Linked DNA regions of Flammeovirga yaeyamensis. The protein of the gene in region 2 interacts with the protein of the main gene of each other region in a pairwise test. Links are inferred from orthologs where the notes say so. Each region holds a gene or a part of one and is shown on either strand. Other genes may lie near its edges.

Region 1 (6,660 bases), 1.6 Mb from region 2 along the record:
ATTTTCATGAAGTTTTCGATATAACCTAATTTATTTTCTGGATACATTAGAGGGTGACCAATACTCTTCTTGTACACCCATGATGCTAGTGTAGGTAATTTTGCAATCAAACGGTGGATTGTTAAATCAACCATTTTAGGATCTCTGTTTGGATCCAACGATTCCGGGTGGAATGCAGTCAATGAAGTAACCAAAGAAGATAAAACACCCATTGGATGTGCATCTGCTGGGAAACCATCAAAGATCTTTCTTACATTCTCATGAACTAATGTGTGACGAGAAATGTCGTGTTTAAACTGCTCAAATTCTTGGGCTGTTGGTAATTCGCCATTGATAAGTAAGTAAGCTACTTCTGAGAAAGTAGAATGCTCACATAAATCTTCAATCGAATAGCCTCTGTATCTTAAGATACCTTTTTCTCCGTCTAAGAAAGTGACATCACTTGTAGTCGAACCAGTGTTCTTAAATCCTACGTCTAAAGTGATCAATCCACTTGTCGCTCTTAGTTTACTAATATCTACTCCTAGCTCATCCTCTGAGCCCTTAACTACTGGTAAATCGTAAGTATTACCCTGGTAAGTTAATTGCGCTGTGTTTTCACTCATGTTTTTTTCTGACTTTGTTTGAGGTTTGTTGTGGTCAAGTTCTACTTCTTGCATTTTGGTGTTAATTAATTTGTTCGCACGTGTAAAATAATCGCCTCATGGGTCGCTCCATTGATTTGAGTGCCTAAATATATCTTAATAATAGTTTTTAAACAAAAAAATGGGGTGTTTTTGACATTGTTAGATTAAGAAATGATTAATTATCAAGGAAAAATAATTTTGTTGATAGAAATGACATTTGTCATAATCATACTTGATAAAAATTAGCATTTCTAAATTTTTGTTATTGATTTTACTTTTTTATTACTTTTTTTTTTGAACTTTAATAATGTTTGTGATAAGTTGTTTCGCGCGGGAGGAAAACCTCTTTATTTCGCAAATGAAAAATAGAAGACTAATAGTGTAATATAAATATATATGTCAAGAAACCTTTTAATTGTCGAGTCACCTGCAAAGGCAAAGACAATAGAAAAATACTTAGGCGAAGGATATACAGTAAGATCAAGCTACGGACACGTTCGAGATTTAAAGAAAGGTAACGATGCCATTGATGTTGAAAAAGACTTTTTGCCCATTTATGAAGTACAGTCTGATAAAAAAGATGTAATTCGTGAGCTTAAAAAATTAACTAAGGAAGCAGAAACTGTATGGTTAGCGACCGATGATGACCGCGAGGGGGAGGCTATTTCTTGGCATTTACAAGAGGCACTCAATTTAAAAAATAAAGACACTAAAAGAATTGTCTTTAGGGAAATTACTAAAACTGCGATTCAATCTGCGATACAAAAGCCTCGTACTATTGATATTGATTTAGTTAATGCTCAACAAGCTAGAAGAATTCTTGACCGTTTAGTAGGTTTTGAATTATCTCCAGTACTTTGGAAAAAAATTCAAAGAGGCCTTTCAGCAGGTAGAGTTCAAAGTGTAGCCGCTCGTCTCGTTGTTGAAAGAGAAAGAGAAATAGAAGGCTTTAAACCAAAAGACTATTATAGAGTAGTTGCTAATTTTGATTTAGGTAATAATAAATCATTAGAAGCTGAGCTGAATACAAAGTTTAATACTAAGGAAGAAGCAGAGAAATTTTTAAATGATTGCTTGGGTGATGATTTCAAAATTTCTGATATCAAAACACGTCCAGGTAAAAAATCTCCGGCACCTCCATTTACTACTTCCACTTTACAACAGGAAGCGAGTAGAAAACTAGGTTACTCAGTGGCTTCTACTATGTCTATTGCTCAACGATTATATGAAGCTGGACATATTACTTATATGCGTACCGATTCATTAAATCTATCTCAAGAAGCTATTCAATCAGCTACAGAAGAGATTGCAAATGTTTATGGTGATGCATATGTTCAAGAAAGACATTTCAAAACTTCTAATAAAGGAGCACAAGAAGCTCACGAAGCCATTAGACCTACTAATTTTAAAAACCACAAATTAAAATTAGAAGATAATAGAGAGGCTAGATTATATGATTTGATCTGGAAACGTGCAGTTGCTTCTCAAATGTCTGATGCTCAATTAGAAAGGACTACTGCAGAAATTACTACTCCAAAAAGAACTGAGAAGTTTACCGCTAAAGGGGAAGTAATTAAGTTTGAAGGTTTCTTAAAGGCATATATCGAATCGAATGACGATGATGATATTGAAGAGGATGAAACTACAAAAGGTATGTTACCTCCTTTGAATGTTGGTCAAGATTTGCCTATCAATGTAATTAATGCTACTCAAAGATTTACTAGACCAGCTGCTAGATATACTGAAGCAAGCTTAGTAAAAACTTTGGAAGAAAAAGGGATTGGTCGTCCATCAACTTATGCTCCTACAATTTCAACTATTCAAAAAAGAGAATATGTGATTAAGGAAGCTAGAGATGGAAAAGAAAGAGCTTATAATCAATTAACTCTTTCAGCTGGCGAAATCGTAAGCAAGGACCTTAACGAAACTTATGGTGCTGAAAAAGGAAAGTTATTCCCTACAAATATGGGAATGGTGGTAAATGATTTCCTTGTAAAGCATTTCCCTAAAGTTGTGGATTATTCTTTTACAGCAAATGTAGAGGAACAATTTGATGAAATTGCTCATGGAAATATGGAGTGGCAAAATATGCTGAAAAACTTCTATACTCCATTCCATGAAAATGTAGTTGATACAGAGGAAAATGCTGATAGAGCAGAGGCACATGCTGAAAGAGAATTAGGTATTGATCCTCAATCAGGAAAAAGAGTCATTACTCGTTTGGGTAGATTTGGTCCTATTGTTCAAATTGGTGAGCAAGACGATGAGGAAAAGAAGTTTGCATCATTAAGAAAAGGTCAATACTTAGAGTCTATTACTCTAGAAGATGCCCTTGAGCTATTTAAATTACCTAGAACTCTTGGTAAATTTGAAGATAAAGTAGTAGTTGCAGCCATTGGTCGTTTTGGACCTTATATTCGACACGATGGTAAATTTGTTTCTTTAGGTAAAGAATATGCTCCAGAAACAGTTGAATTAGATACTGCAATTGAGCTGATTTTAGCTAAAAGAGAAGCAGATGCTAAGAAGCTGATCAAAACATTTGAAGAAGAAGAAAACCTTCAATTATTAAATGGTCGTTGGGGTGCTTATATTTCTTACAATAAGGCAAATATTAAAATCCCTAAAGAGTTAAAGGAAAAGGCTGCTGAATTAACTTATGAAGAAGTTAAGAAAATCATAGAAGAGGCACCTACTCCTAAAACTAGAGGTAAAGCTGCTGCTAAGAAAGAGACAGCAGCAAAGAAAACCACCGCCACAAAAAAGAAAGCTCCCGCTAAAAAGAAGACAGCGGCGAAGAAAAAATAATCGACAAACACGCTTAATTTTCATTAAGCGTGTTTTTTTTATTTCAAAAAAACTTAAAATTCTTTTTGCCTAAATAAATATTAATGCCTTAATAATTGAAATTTAACCGATTATTAGGTTAAAAGGGTAATTATTATTTTGAATATTCGCATAAGCAAATTTGACTTTTGTTTTATTTTATTTAGAATTGTATTACCAAACTGTAATGATGAAGGTCATTGCGTTTAAAATATAGCAATACACTAAACAAACTTGTGCACCCAAAAGGGGAAAATGTCATGAATATTCACGAATACCAAGCAAAAAGTATTCTTCAAGAATACGGTGTTAAAGTTCCAGTAGGATACGTAGCTGAAACTGCAGATGAAGCTGTAGAAGCTGCTAAAAAACTTAACGAAGAAACAGGTACTAACTTTTGGGTGGTAAAAGCTCAAATCCACGCAGGTGGTCGCGGTAAAGGTGGCGGAGTTAAGGTTGCCAAAAGCTTAGAAGAAGTTAAAACACTTTCTGAGCAAATTATCGGAATGCAATTAGTTACTCCTCAAACTGGACCTGAAGGCAAGAAGGTAAATAAAGTGATGATTCAACAAGATGTATACTATCCTGGTGAGTCTGAAATCAAAGAATATTACATTTCTGTTCTTTTAAACAGAGCTACTGGTAAAAACATGATCATGTACTCTCCAGAAGGAGGTATGGACATCGAAGAAGTAGCTGAAAAAACTCCTGAGAAAATCTTCCATGAAGAAGTTGATCCAGGTTTAGGTATCCAAGGTTTCCAAGCAAGAAGAATTGCTTTCAACCTAGGTACTTCAGGTAAATCATTCAAAGAGATGGTAAAATTCGTTACAGCATTGTACAATGCTTACGTAGGTACTGACTCTGAAATGTTTGAAATCAACCCTGTATTTAAAACTTCTGATGACCAAGTAATGGCAGTTGATGCAAAAGTAGGTATCGACGATAACGCTTTATACCGTCATAAAGATATCGCTTCAATGCGTGATATCTCAGAAGAAGATCCTACTGAAGTAGAAGCAGGTGAATCTGGTCTTAACTATGTAAAACTTGACGGTAACGTTGGTTGTATGGTAAACGGAGCAGGTCTTGCAATGGCTACTATGGATATGATTAAGCTTTCTGGTGGCGATCCAGCAAACTTCCTTGATGTTGGGGGTGGAGCTAACGCTAAAACAGTAGAAGCAGGATTTAGAATCATTCTTAAAGATCCTAACGTTAAAGCTATCCTTATCAATGTATTCGGTGGTATCGTAAGATGTGATCGTGTAGCAAATGGAGTTGTTGAAGCTTACAAAAACATTGGTGACATTCAAGTACCAATTATTGTTCGTCTTCAAGGAACAAATGCTGAAGAGGGAGCTAAGATTATCGACGAATCAGGTCTTAAAGTAGTATCAGCGATTACTTTATCTGAGGCGGCTGAAAAAGTAAAAAATGCTTTAGCATAAATAATATTATAAGACAATAGTCTTTGAAGCAGTTGAAAGCGTATGTTTTCAACTGCTTTTTTTATCTTTGAATTATGGAATTCTTATTAAAACCACTTTCAAAAATTTATGATGCAATTACGCATCAAAGAAATAAGTCATACGATTCAAAGCCATTTAAAACCTTTAAGTTCGATATCCCGATGATCAATGTTGGGAATTTATCTGTTGGAGGTACTGGCAAAACACCTTTTGTTGAATTTTTAATACAAAAATATCAGGAAGAATATAATGTAGGTGTTCTTAGCAGAGGTTATGGTAGAAAAACTAAAGGACCAATTAAAGCAGACCAAGAAGCGACATCAAAATCTATTGGAGATGAACCGATGCAATATCATTCTAAATATGATAAAGTAGAAGTAGTTGTAGCTGAAGAAAGAGTTTTTGGAGTTCCACTTTTTGAAAATACAGATTTAGTTCTTTTGGATGATGCTTTTCAGCATAGAGGAATTCACCGAGATGTAAACATCATGCTCTCTGATTATAATGCTCCATTTTTTGATGATCATGTTTTACCATACGGGCGCCTAAGAGAAAGAAGAGAAGGAGCTAACAGAGCGGATATTATTATTTTCACGAAATGTCCTGAAACTCTAGATGTTGAAACAAAAAAGAATTATACAGAAAAAGCTAAAAATTATAGTAATGCAGAAGTATTTTTTACATCCATAAAATATGATAAAGCGTATTTTTTAAAAGACAATACTGAAGTTAAAATACCTTCGAAAATTAATCTGCTCACTTCTATTGCAAATCCAAAGCCACTAATAGAACATCTTGAAAAGATAAATATCAGTGTAGATCATCATTTCAAATTTAGAGATCATTATTCTTTTACCGAGAAAACGATTGCTAGGGTAGAATCAGAAAGTAAAATAAATAATATATTAATTACTGAAAAGGATGCCGCAAAACTGAAATCCTTAACCAAAGAATCAAATTTTAATTATTTTGTTCTTCCTATCACTCCTCATGTTCTATTTGATGATGAGGATAGTATGATGAATAAAATTAACTCTATATTGAAAAAGGCAAATGATTAACCACTATAAGGTTGCCATTTGTTTTCATTCCAATTCAAAACCTCTAGTGGTTTAAACTTCTTTTTGTAATCGTAAAAAGAGGGGATATCATAGGAGTAGCCATGATAGTAATAGATAAAATCATTAGCCAAACCAAATTGTATTTCTAAGAGCATAGTTAGTAGTCCCAAGCTATATTTAGAATAGTTTGGGTCGTACATACCATATATTGATGACAATGATTGTTCTCCCATCCCTATATAGCTAATAGCAATAGTTTTTGTGTTATCAAAAACTCTTAACTCGTATATTTTTGTCGGTGTATTTTGAGTATTTGTTTTTGATAAGAAGTCATAAATTGAATTAGGGATATTATCTACAAATTTCTGCTTATGGATATCAAATAATTCATTAGTAGTCTCATCAATAGTAACTTTATCAATCGAACAAGTAAATGATTTTGCTTTATTTAAAATTTTCTTTTGAGATTTACTCAAAGAAAAATTAATTAAAGGAATACGAAGAGGAAGGACATTGCAAACTTTATCTTGATGAAAATTAATATTGTAACGAAAGAAATTTTCTCCAAAATGTCGGTATCCAGCAGCCAATAAATAATCGTATTGAGATGGGGTAACGTAGCTTTTAATAAAATCGTCTACAATATATTGAATCTTCATATTACAAATCTGGCTA
Region 2 (8,411 bases):
ACTTGTGGGTTAAATTCTTGAATCAACTTAATACCTTCTTGCTCGTTATCATAATACATTTGAGCAATTTTTTTCAAGGTTTCTCCTTTTTGAACTAGGTGAGTCCCCTTAACAGGAACTATAAACCAATTTTCGTCCATTACTACTTTTGCTTCAATAGCTAAGGGATTATAGATATTAAACTTTTCAGCGATTTCTTCTCGTTTGAATTTTTTCCTAGCATCTCTAAACAAAGCGTACATTCGATAGCGTTCGTTGTCGAAAACATCAAAATCACGATTAGCTATTGATTGAATATGTTGTGTTTGATAACGTTGGAAAGCTTCTATGGTCTTTTCAGATTTAGTATTTTCCTTTTTGATGTTTGCAATTTCATCATCTTTTTCCTGTATTTGACTTTCCCAATTAGATTTATTCTGCTGATACATAAAGATGATCAACAGAGTAAATAAAACGAAACCTACAAAATTATAGATCTGATTTTTCTTCTGATTAGGGTTTCTAAGGGCTTCATCTACCTCTTTTTCGAATGGAAATACCTCCTGAAGTGCTTTTTCTCTATTTCTTGATGGAGCATTGTCTCTCAAAAACTCACAAGGAAGAATACCTACAAAAGACAAGTCTTCTTTAGTTTGTTGAATTAACCCTTCTGCAGATTCTTGAGGTAGGGAAGAAGAGAATATATCTTTTAATGATTTTGGAGCCGTCTCAAATAATAAAGAAGCATTACAGACCACTAACTGATCGTCTTCATTTAATAAAAAAGGAGTAGCGACTGCTGGGTTTTTAGTATGCGGAGGAGATAGAAAACGACCATCGCGATAGACAAATAAACGAATATTACCATTGCGAGTATGCCACAAACGTCTATCTTTAAGATAGACAAGAACATAGTCGTTACACCCAAAATTTTTTACAACTTTACTTGCTTCATGTAATGCAAGTTGAGGTTTTTTATTTTCTTTAAAAGATTTATTTAAGGTTGTTTTTGTTTGTTCATCTGCACTCTCTAAAAGTCCTCCACCTAAAAATAAACTATCAGAACTTAATTCGTTTAGCCAAAAATGTGTGGAATGAACATCAGATGATGAATATCCAAAAGTATATTTTTGTTTAGTCTTTACGGTCATGTTTATTCTCTACAACTTGAATTGATACATGTAGTTTGAATGATCAATCCATTTTTTTAAACCTATACTCTACTCTTCTATTTTCAAGATGTTTTAAGTTAGAACATTTTACATTATTCTTACACTCATTGATCAATAAGTTTTCACCAAAACCGTCTGTAACAACTCTTTTTCTTGAAATTCCTTGAGAAATAAAATATAAAAGTATGGATTTTGCCTGTTTTTTTGATAATGATAAATTAAAATCATCATCACCACGAGAGTCTGTATGACAACTTATTTCTACTGATAACTGAGGTCTTTTCTTTAAAGTAGAAATAACGGAGTTGAGTTCTTCTATAGCAGAAGAGGAGATAATATCTGTGTTTACTTCAAAAGGGTATATGTCGAATTTATGGACTTTTTCTTCTTTAAAGTTTAAATCTAATTCATATGTTTTTCGATCATTTATTTCAACCACTGTATCATATGAGTGTAAATAATTAGGATTGGTTACTGATAGACTATATGTGTCATAATTGTGAATCGGAATAATGAATTCACTGCCCTTGTGTTTAAGAATAAAAGAAACGTCCTCGCTTTTTGATTCTATTTGATAATTATTTTCTATATCACTGTAATTGGAGCTATTGATTTTAATCTTAGCAAACTCTTCATTTTTATCCATTGTATGGCGGATACTTATTTTCTGACCGCCTTTCATTTTAGAAGATAAAATCTGAATAGATCCTTGAACACTCTTCATTTTTTCCTTAGAAAAGTATATTTCAAAATTTTCGTTATTACTCAATTCAAGGGAAAACTTTCCTTCGTTGTCAGTAGTTGTCTGAATAGATGAAACAAGTACTTTTTTGGATGATGAGGAAAGATTAATTATCTTGAATGCAAGGACCTTAACATCTTTAATTGGTTTGTTTTTTAAATTGCAAACAGTACCAATTAATACAATATTTTCCTTCGCGGAAACAGTGAATGACGTAAGACTAATTACGAAAAAGAATAAAAAATATTGTAAGATGCTATTTTTAGTCATTTAATTTTTTTGAGATAAAGGGTTTGTTTCTGTTGTTGCTTGATTGATCTTAACTTGACCGATAATAATTTTTTTTCTTTCTAGGTAAGAAAAATCAATGTTTTACACAACATAATTCCGTTAACATTCGTTTTAAGTTTGTATATTTGAAACTTACTCTAATAAGTAATTATCTCTCTTTATTGATAGGTGCATTATGCGATATACTCAAATCTTAACAAAGTTATGCTTTCTCCTGCTGTTGGTGATACTAACCCAAAATGTTATCGCCAATTCAAAAAAGGAATATACTCTCAAAGGTATTTACTTGGATAGTGAAAAAGGAAATACTATTGAAGGTGTAAAAGTATGCATAAAAAATATCAAAAGTGGTGCCAAGACAACAATATATACCGATCAGAATGGTCAGTTTGTATTAACATTGGAAGGCGAAGCAAATTATAAAATTTACGGTACTAAGGATTTATATTTTGATCAAGAAGAACATACAATATCTACCGAAGGTGATTTAGAAAGTAATATTATAGAGGTATCCTTTAATATAAAAGAGGTGAAATGTGATATTCCTTATACATTATCAGATTTACATTTTGAAGTGAACAATTCAGCAATCTTAGAAGACGGGGAGCAGCATATTGATTTTTTATATGAGTTGTTATCAAAAAATCATAAAATAAATGTGATTATAAGAGTTCACTCAGACGCTAGAGGAGCCAATGATTACAATAAAGAAATTACTCAAAGCCGAGCAGACTATTTAAAAGAGATTTTGGTATCGAAGAATATATCATCAACTAGAATTACAGCAGAAGGAGTAGGGGAAGAAGAGATAGTAAACGATTGTATTGATGGTATACGATGCTCTGGAGAAAGACACTTAGAAAATAGAAGAGTTGAAATCGTACTTAAGCAATCCTAAAAAAAACATTATTATAAAAAAAGACCTTGAATTGAATCAAGGTCTTTTTTTATGGCTTGGAATAAATTCCAATTATGCATTAACTAATAATTTAGCTAAAGTCTCTCCGATATCAGCCGGTGATTTTGAAACAGCGATTCCACACTCTTCCATAATACGCATTTTAGCTTCTGCAGTATCATCTTCACCACCAACAATGGCACCTGCGTGACCCATTCTTCTACCTTTCGGTGCAGTTTGGCCAGCAATAAAACCAACAACTGGTTTAGGGTTACCTTGTTCTTGGATCCACTTTGAAGCTTCAGCTTCGTAGTTACCTCCAATTTCACCAATCATTACGATAGCTTCAGTATCTGGATCTGCCATTAATAATTTTACTGCTTCTTTAGTTGATGTACCAATAATTGGGTCACCACCAATACCAATTGCAGTAGATACTCCGTAACCTGCTTTTACAATTTGATCTGCAGCTTCGTACGTAAGAGTACCCGACTTAGAAACGATACCTACTTTACCTGGTTTGAAAATGAAACCTGGCATAATACCTACCTTTGCCTCTCCTGGAGTAATAACACCTGGACAGTTTGGTCCGATAAGAGTAACGTCTTTGCCTTTAATGTAATCTTTTGCCTTAACCATGTCAGCTACTGGAATACCTTCAGTAATTGCAATAATTACTTTGATACCTGCGTCTGCAGCTTCCATAATAGCATCTGCAGCAAATGCTGGAGGAACAAAAATAATAGATACGTTCGCTCCTGCTTGCTCTACGGCGTCAGCAACTGTGTTAAAAACTGGTCTGTCAAGATGAGATTGACCACCTTTACCTGGAGTTACACCTCCAACTACATTTGTGCCGTAAGCAATCATTTGCTCGGCGTGAAAACTGCCCTCAGATCCAGTGAATCCTTGAACAATTACTTTTGAGTCTTTATTGACCAATACACTCATGGTTGTGTTGGTTATTTGTTAGTAAATATTAATATTACTTATTTGGATGCAATTTATACAATTTGATGATTATAATAAATAAAGATCATCTTTTTTATTGGTAAATTGTCATTGTTTTAACGCTATATATGTGAAAAAACGATTTTTCAAACATTATATACCCGAATATGCGAATATGGGAAAGTTTATTTCAAAAATAATGGTGCTGCTCGTTAGAGGTTATCAAGTGCTTATTTCGCCTTATACACCATCTTCTTGTAGATACTCACCTACTTGTTCTGAGTACACTGTGCAAGCTTTAAAGAAATACGGTCCGATAAAAGGCGGAAAATTAGCTTTCAAAAGAATAAAAAGTTGTCATCCTTGGGGTGGTAGTGGATACGATCCAGTGCCTTAACATAATTTAATATATAATTAGATATTAACATTTCGTTTTTGTACATTTAGGCATTCGATTATGACATATAATTAATCCTCGTTAAAATATAATTATATATAGATGTTATCCATCAAAAAAATACTAGCTTCTGTACTGCTTGCCGGAGCTTCTACACTAACAGTATTCGGACAAGAAACTATCGTAGATGGTACTCAACTTAAAGTGGTTAATCAGGTAAAAACAACTCCTGTAAAGAGTCAGGGTAGAACAGGTACATGTTGGAGTTTTTCAACAACCTCTTTTATTGAATCTGAATTAATGCGTAAAGGAAAAGGAGAGTTTGACCTTTCTGAAATGTATTTTGTAAGAAATACATATCCTTTAAAAGCAAAAAAATATATAAGAAAACACGGTAAAGCCCAGTTTGGAGAAGGTGGACTTGCTCACGATGTAATGAACATTATTCGTGAGAAAGGTTTTGTTCCTAATGCTGTGTATGATGGGAAAAATGGTAGTAAAGGACCTTATGATCATCAAGAATTATTCGGTGTGATGGAGAGTGTTTTGAAAACGCTGTCAACATCAAGAACAATTTCAGATAACTGGGACGATGCTTTTAATGCAATTTTGGACGCATATATGGGCGGAACTCCAGTCGAATTTGAATTTGAGGGCAAATCTTACACACCTCAAAAATTTGCTTCTAACTTGGACTTTAATCCTGATGATTATGTCGAGTTAACTTCTTACGATGCATATAAAACATATGCTCCATGTGTACTAGAAATTCCAGATAATTGGTCTGATGGTATCTATTACAATCTTCCTTTATCTGATTTGCAAGAGGTAATGAATAATGCTTTAAATAAAGGCTATTCATTAACATGGGATGGAGATGTTTCTGAAAAATCATTTTCTCATAAAAATGGAAAAGCAACTATTGAAGAGAAAGATGGTAAGGAAATTGAAGTAACGTCTTCGTTACGACAAACAACTTTTGATAATTATTCAACCACAGACGATCACTTGATGCATATCGTTGGCATTGTGAAAGATAAAGACGGAGCACTTTATTATGTTACTAAAAATTCATGGGGTGCTGAATCAAATGATTTCGGAGGTTATTTATATATGTCAGAAGGATATGTAAAACTTAAGACCGTTTCAATTATGGTTCATAAGGATGCTATTCCATCTGATATCAAAAAGAAAATAGGTTTAATCTAATTTCATGTCAAAAATAGATTGGTGTGTATAGAATAAGAGAGGAAAACAACATGACATTGAATAAGAAAAGATGGGTAAATAAAAAGCCTCGCATTATAGAAATTGAGGAACACGGTTCTCATACAATGGGTTTTTTAACCCCTGTATCTGAAAATAAACAAATACCTTTTCCTATAAAAAGAGTATTTTGGACGAACGGCGGAACAAAAGATACTGTTAGAGGTAATCATGCTCATAAAGAAACAGAAGAAGTAATTGTAGCAGTTACGGGTACAGTGGAGGTAGAGGTTGTTCTTGATGACATGAAAAGAAAGGTATTTATCCTTGATAATCCTTGTCAGGGTCTGTATTTGCCCCCTAATACTTGGAGAACCTTATATTTTAATAAAAATGCTGTTACCGTTACAATAGCTTCTACAGAGTATGATCCTAACGACTATGAAACCGATATGGTAAATTGGTTGCAAAGGGACTACTCGGATGAGAAATTTTATAACGAGTAATAGATTTGGAATAAAATTTGAACTTGTTTGTTTTAACAAGTTAAAAATCACTTAGTTCTGTTTTAACACGTTGCTAGGTGATTTTTTTTAAAACTTTGAAATACAAACTTCTATTCTTAATTCAAAAAGGGTATTTATTTGAATATCAAGTGGGTAATTCATTGTTTTAAGTTTAAAAGAAACTCAGAACTACGTTGTAAAAATAAGATGAGGTCACTACTAAAATTATTGTTGCCGATTCTTGCTCTTCAAGTTTTTAGTCAGGTGTACGCACAAGCTGATCGTGCAGCTGCATATTTCGTTTTGGCAGAAAATAATAGAAAAGCAAACAAGTACTTAGAAGCAATTGATGAGTACGCATTAGCTATACGCTATGATTCTACCCAAGAGAAATATTACTTGATGAAGGCGAAGTGTCAGGTGACAATGAAGCAGTTCAATAATGCAATTGATACTTTTGAACAAGGATTAAAACAGTTTCCTGAAAACGGTTTTATGAATTATCAATTGGCACGTCTTTACATGCGTAAAGATTATTATGAACAGGCGGTTTATTACTTTGATCAATCGTTTAAGTATTTATCAAATAGTAATAAGAGTCAGAGAATAAATGCAAAGAATCAAATTATCATGATTCTTTTCAAAGAAAAACAATACAATAAGATTCGACCGCATATTAATGATGTTGTAGCGATATCAGATAGTAATTACATTGCTCTTTATTATTCTGGTAAACTGTATAACATGGAACAAGAATATGAACATGCGGTTAGAGATATTAAAAAAGCATTGTCTTATGTTCCTCAGGATAGTAAAAATTCAGCAAGATTTTATTACGAATTAGGCTATGCTTATTACAATCTAGAAGAATATACTCTATTAAATTCTATAATTGATAAGGCGAATTATGGGTCCTATAAAAAGTTAGTGGCTAAACTTACTCCTGAGTATAAATATTGGATTGCCGTATGTTATTATCAGATATATGATTTTGATAAATCAAGTGATCTTTTATTTGATGCTTTAAAACAAGATAACTCTAATGTGAAAGCACATGAGTTACAGATCAAGATAGCCAAGGTGACTTCAGATAAGTCGGAACAAATTGATAAGGCAGAAATAATGGTTCAGAAGATTGATGAAAAATATCAAAAATCAAAAATCTTTGAAGAAATCGCTTCTTGGCAACTTTCGTCTCTTATGCTTCATGATGCAATAGCTTCTTGTGACTCTGCTTTATATTATGATGAGTACAATTATCATGTAAAATATACCAAGGCGGTAGCACTGTTTAAGCTGCATAAATTAGATGAGTCAATAAAAGTATTGCAGGAACTGGTAAAATATAACGGTTTAGATGTGAAAACGAAATCGAAGTATTATTTTACGCTAGGTATCGCAGCATTAAAAGAGAAGGATTACGATGTGTCGACCAATGCATTTAAAAGTGCAAAGTTGGATAAGACATTCAAAATAGCAGCAGATGATGTTCTCAGTTATTTGGATACCAAAAAAGACACCATGTAAATATTAGAAATAAAAAAATCCCACAGTTTTCAGACTGTGGGATTTTTTTATTGATCATTTCTTATTTCCCAATTATCATTACTTTTTGATGGGGCTTCGCTAGTATTATCATCAGAAGGTTTTGCCTTCCAACCACTAATAGGTAAAATATAAGAGAAGGTTAGACCTCCAATTGTAGATACCGAACGATTGGTGGATGACCTACTATCTGCTTTTAATACATCAGTCATACTTGCAGAAAAGCGACCCTCAATCTGAAAATGTCCATACTTGGTGAGAATATTAACCCCTGCACCTCCGGCTATAGAAACTACAAATGGATTCGCTGCTCTATCGTAATAATCATACCGTTGGTTATCAAGAGTAGTTATTACCTCCTTGGATTCTCCAATCATATAATCGAATTGTGGCCCAACTAATATGACGAACTGAAAGTTCTTTTTACCTAAATAAATGTTGGTCAACATTGGAAGAGAGATATAGTTGAGTTTTCTTTCGTACACTGTCTCTGTAAAATCTTCTTGATTAAACTCTCCCCAACCTGCAGTAATGTGATTTAGTTCTACCTGAAGACCAAAGAATTTTTCAGCATTGTATTTAAATAGAAAACCATAAGTTGGAGCTAATACAGGACTCTGACTAATGGGTTCTGTGGTAAAACCCACTGCAGAAGAATAATATCCACCTTTTAGTCCAACAGCTATTCTAGGAGGATCCAATAAATTCTTTTGTGCTTCTACCA

What was found.
Region 1: the proteins of sucD (region 2) and sucC interact in binary tests that used the Escherichia coli proteins (3 or more experiments, as listed by UniProt). The link is inferred for Flammeovirga yaeyamensis from one-to-one orthologs.

Annotation. Positions count from the first base shown.
Region 1 is NZ_CP076132.1:2,668,442-2,675,101, forward strand. The notes cover bases 2,880-5,807. They hold sucC (ADP-forming succinate--CoA ligase subunit beta), read left to right. Parts: upstream 2,880-3,712; coding sequence 3,713-4,903; downstream 4,904-5,807. Other genes in these bases: topA (type I DNA topoisomerase), read left to right, coding at 2,880-3,434; lpxK (tetraacyldisaccharide 4'-kinase), read left to right, coding at 4,978-5,807. Outside these bases: KMW28_RS10450 (citrate synthase), read right to left, coding at 1-605; more of topA, read left to right, coding at 1,023-2,879; more of lpxK, read left to right, coding at 5,808-5,985; KMW28_RS10470 (arginine-tRNA-protein transferase), read right to left, coding at 5,982-6,644. UniProt on the Escherichia coli protein: Succinyl-CoA synthetase functions in the citric acid cycle (TCA), coupling the hydrolysis of succinyl-CoA to the synthesis of either ATP or GTP and thus represents the only step of substrate-level phosphorylation in the TCA.
Region 2 is NZ_CP076132.1:1,078,301-1,086,711, forward strand. What follows is about bases 2,095-4,940. They hold sucD (succinate--CoA ligase subunit alpha), read right to left. Parts: upstream 4,034-4,940; coding sequence 3,155-4,033; downstream 2,095-3,154. Other genes in these bases: KMW28_RS04175 (OmpA family protein), read left to right, coding at 2,408-3,082; yidD (membrane protein insertion efficiency factor YidD), read left to right, coding at 4,209-4,430; KMW28_RS04190 (C1 family peptidase), read left to right, coding at 4,533-4,940. Outside these bases: KMW28_RS04165 (LysM peptidoglycan-binding domain-containing protein), read right to left, coding at 1-1,130; KMW28_RS04170 (OmpA family protein), read right to left, coding at 1,174-1,875; more of KMW28_RS04190, read left to right, coding at 4,941-5,639; KMW28_RS04195 (sugar 3,4-ketoisomerase), read left to right, coding at 5,663-6,142; KMW28_RS04200 (tetratricopeptide repeat protein), read left to right, coding at 6,350-7,669; KMW28_RS04205 (porin family protein), read right to left, coding at 7,717-8,411. UniProt on the Escherichia coli protein: Succinyl-CoA synthetase functions in the citric acid cycle (TCA), coupling the hydrolysis of succinyl-CoA to the synthesis of either ATP or GTP and thus represents the only step of substrate-level phosphorylation in the TCA.